One region of the Actimicrobium sp. GrIS 1.19 genome, then DNA from elsewhere that is predicted to be linked to it. Evidence: predicted binding sites of a transcription regulator. Region 1 holds the regulator's gene; the other holds the start of a gene.
What was found. Region 1 encodes LexA, which represses DNA repair genes until DNA is damaged. Its sites were predicted from a motif close to ACTGTATNNNNATACAGT; they were not measured.
Positions count from the first base shown of each region.

Region 1 (2,205 bases):
CCGCCGCGCGGGCCATGAAAACCATGGGATTTTCCGATCTGGTATTGGTCAATCCGCGCTTCGCCGACGCCGTATCGCAGGATGAGGCGGTGGCGTTTGCCAGTGGTGCGCAGGATGTGCTGGCCGGCGCGCGCATCGTGGGTTCGATCGAAGAGGCGCTGGCCGACTGCAATTACGCCGCTGCGGTAAGCGCACGATTGCGCGAATTTTCGCCGCCGGTGGTGATGCCGCGGGCGCTGGCCACTGAACTGGCGGCCAACACCGGGCTGCAGGCGGCGCTGGTGCTGGGCAACGAACGTTTTGGCTTGCCCAACGAGATTGTTGAAAAATGCAATGTGCTGATCAACATCCCGGCCAACCCGGGGTATTCGTCACTGAATTTGTCCCAGGCGGTGCAGGTGCTGGCCTATGAATGCAGGATGGCCGCGCTCGGCGAGACGAAGATCGCCTCCGTCATTGGTTTTCAGGGAGATGCTGCCGGCCTGGCCGACATCGAGGGCATGTACCAGCATCTGGAGCAGGCGCTGGTTGCGATTGATTTTCTGAATCCGGACAATCCGAAGAAGTTGATGCCGCGCTTGAAACGGCTGTTCGCCCGCACCGGGCTGGAAACCGAGGAGGTCAATATCCTGCGCGGCATCGCCAAGCAGATCCTCGCCACGCGCAAGTAAGAAGCGAATGGTCAGGAGGCGGCGTGCTAGCCCCAGGCGCGCAGCAAGCCGACCGCCAACCCTTCCAGCGCGAAATCCTCGCGGTCCGGGTCAATCCGAATGGTTTTGAAGTCGGTATTTTCCGGCATCAGTTCAATGAATGCGTCGGTTTTCCGGTAGCGCTTGACCGTGACATCGTCACCAAGCCTGGCCACCACGATCTGGCCGTTGCGCGCCACGTCGCTCTTTTTGACCGCGATCAGATCGCCATCGAGAATGCCGGCATCGCGCATCGACATCCCGCGCACCTTCAGCAGATAATCCGGCCTGGCGGAAAACAGCGCGGGATCGACGTTGTAGTTGGCTTCGACGTGCTCCAGCGCCAGGACCGGCGATCCGGCGGCAACCCTCCCGATCAGCGGCAGGCGCAATTGCATCAGCGCCACGTGCGGCAGCGTCATCTGCCGGCCGCCGGTGCGCTCGATGCCCATTTCCAGCAGGCGGATGCCGCGCGAGGTGCCGGGTGAGATTTCAATCGCGCCCTTGCGGGCCAGCGCCTGCAGATGTTCTTCCGCCGCATTGGCTGATCGAAAACCCAGTTCATTGGCGATCTCGGCACGGGTGGGCGGAAAACCGGTGTTCTCGATGGCGTCCTTGATCAGGTTGAGAATCTGTTCCTGGCGCGCAGTCAGTTTGATCATGGCGGAACCTGCTGGTTAAATAGACAGGCTGTAGTTTTATACAGTGTGCAGGCAAAAGCAAGCGAATTAACGACGAAGCGGCGGGGCGTTACCGGCTGATCGGCGCGCAGGCGGCCATATTCGTTGAGTTTTCCGCCATTCGCGGTTATAGTCTCGGGCTGTCCTCTTCCCACACTCGTCTTGACGCCGGGGTGGGCAATTTTTCAATACGTCCAGAAGGAGTCTGTATGCGTCATTATGAAATCGTTTTTATCGTCCATCCGGATCAGAGCGAGCAAGTGCCCGCCATGATCGAACGCTACAAAGGCGTTGTCACCGCCCGCGGTGGCAAGATTCACCGTGTCGAAGATTGGGGTCGTCGCCAGATGGCTTACCTGATCCAGAAACTCGCCAAAGCACACTATGTTTGCATGAACATCGAATGCGACAACGAGACCCTGGTTGAAATCGAGACCGGCTTCAAATTCAATGATGCGGTTCTGCGTCACCTGACCGTCAAACTGAAGAAGGCTGAAACCACACCTTCGCCAATGATGAAGGCAGTGCAGAAGGAAGATGCGGCCAAGAGCCATCGTTCCGAGGCGCCTGCTGCGTAATTGCAGGCCGGAGCAGTGAACCAGTTTCAGTGTGTTGCCAGCATCGCCGAGCGAGAAATCTTGCGCTATACACCGGCAGGCATCCCGATCGTGTCAGCGACATTGCTGCACACATCACAACAGACTGAAGCAGGCGTTGAAAGGTTGGTCGAGTTTGAAGTTTTTGCAATAGCAGCAGGCGAAATTTCAGGTCGGTTCAATCAGGCCCAATTGGGCGCAACGTTTCAGTTCACCGGTTTTCTGGCTCGCAAGAACCGC
Region 1 is NZ_JAXCHT010000019.1:84,881-87,085, forward strand. It holds gene RCH09_RS13995 (RNA methyltransferase) at 1-671, shown strand, start outside; gene lexA (transcriptional repressor LexA) at 698-1,351, opposite strand; gene rpsF (30S ribosomal protein S6) at 1,579-1,947, shown strand; gene priB (primosomal replication protein N) at 1,963-2,205, shown strand, end outside.

Region 2 (2,205 bases), on a different contig from region 1:
AACACCTCATTCGGCGACATCATCCTTGACGTCGACGGCGACCTTGTCGGCAGCCTTTTTCTTGCCGGCAGGTTCTGCCGACTTGGCCACACCCAATTCCGGCACGCCCAGCGAAACCCGGACCTTGTTCTCGATTTCTCGCGCCAGCTCCGGCCGCTCTTTCAGGTAATTACGGGCGTTGTCCTTGCCTTGGCCGATGCGCTCGCCGTTGTAGCTGTACCAGGCACCCGACTTCTCGACGATCTTTGCATCAGCGCCCAGATCCAGGATTTCGCCTTCGCGGGATGTGCCTTCGCCATACAAAATGTCGAAATGCGCTTCCTTGAATGGCGGTGCGATTTTGTTCTTGACGACCTTGACCTTGGTTTCGTTGCCGATGACTTCGTCACCGGACTTGATCGAGCCGGTACGGCGGATATCCAGCCGCACCGATGCGTAGAACTTCAGTGCGTTACCGCCGGTCGTGGTTTCGGGGTTGCCGAACATGACGCCGATCTTCATGCGGATCTGGTTGATGAAGATCACCAGTGTGTTGGTGCGGTTGATGGAGCCGGTCAGTTTGCGCAGCGCCTGGGACATCAGCCGTGCCTGCAGACCCGGCAGTGAATCACCCATGTCGCCTTCGATCTCGGCGCGTGGCGTCAGGGCGGCGACGGAATCGATCACGATCAGGTCAACGCCGCCGGAACGCACCAGTGCATCGGTGATCTCGAGTGCCTGCTCGCCAGTGTCGGGCTGGGAAATCAGCAGCTCGGACAGGTTGATGCCGAGCTTCTGGGCATAGCCGACGTCGAGCGCGTGTTCGGCATCGATGAAAGCGCAGGTGCCACCCAGTTTTTGCATCTCGGCGATGGTTTGCAGTGTCAGCGTGGTTTTGCCGGACGATTCCGGACCATAGATTTCAACCACGCGACCACGTGGCAAGCCGCCTACGCCGAGCGCGATGTCGAGGCCCAGCGAGCCGGTCGACACCACTTGCACTTCTTCGACCACAGCGCCGTCGGCCATGCGCATGACCGAGCCTTTGCCGAATTGCTTTTCAATCTGGGCCAGCGCAGCAGCAAGCGCCTTGCTCTTGTCGGAACCGGATACGGTTTTTTTGTCGTCCATGGATTGTCTTTCAACGGTGGAGTGATGCCGCCGAACGAAATCTGTTCGGCATCGGAAAATTCAGCACAGGCCGTACTGTATAAACAAACAGTGGTTTATGCAAGCACAGCTTTTATTGCGGATCAAATGATTGGCATTTGCCAGAATCCCACGCGCCGGACGCCATTGAATCATCATCGCGCACCGCTGTCATTGCCCAATGAGGTGATACACGCAGAAATATTTGCATCCCGCTCCGGTGTTAGTCTTTGGCCTCGACGCGCCGGATTATTCCGATTGCGATTCCAGCCATGCAGCTGTGACCAACCCAGGACCGCAAGGTTGCCGCATTTTGCCAGACGACACCACTTCTCCGATTCGGCAGCAGCGCCGCCGCAGCACCGACCGCACCGCGCCGGTGGCGCCGGCACGTCCGAAGCGCAGCGCGATCTCGGTTGGCCTGATCATTTCGGTGCTGTTGCACGCGCTGGTCCTGTGGCTGATCCTGACCCACAAGAGTCCGCCGATGGTCAAGCCGCCGGGCAAGGGTGACGTCGAGACCACCTTGTTGCTGCTGCCGAACACACCCGACAAATCCAGCAAGGCCAGCAAGCCGCGCGGCATCGAGGTGCCGCCGCTGCGTCCGAGCAAGCCGCGCAAGACGAAGGCGCCGCGCGCGCCGCAGGCCATCTCTCGGCCACCGAATCCGAATGCAATCACCGAACCGGCCGAGCAGACCGCGCCACCGCGCCCGCCGGTCGAACAGCCGCCCGAGGAAGATTTCTCCAGCCGGCTGGCCAGCAAGCAGCGCCAGCGGGCCGAGGCCGAGGCGGCGCAGCAGGCCGAGCGCGGCACTCCCCAGCAACAGGATGATGCGCGCGGCAAGGCAGCGGCGATGGCCAACATCACATCGGCATTGAAGGCTGCCGGCGTCGAGAAGGAAAGCGGCGGCGGCATGTTCCAGCTGGGACTGGTTGGCGCGCATCACGCCGAATTCCTGTTCCGCGGCTGGAAAAAGGAAGCCAGCCGCAACTGGAGCCAGCAGCTTAGCGTCGAGCAAGGCGCGGAAGAAGATATCCGGATTGCAGTGGTCAAGAAAATGATCGACATCATCCG
Region 2 is NZ_JAXCHT010000015.1:58,747-60,951, reverse strand. It holds gene recA (recombinase RecA) at 7-1,110, opposite strand; gene RCH09_RS12025 (hypothetical protein) at 1,442-2,205, shown strand, end outside.
Region 2: a site for LexA is predicted at 1,185-1,202, ahead of recA (recombinase RecA). Genes of this name have one in related genera too.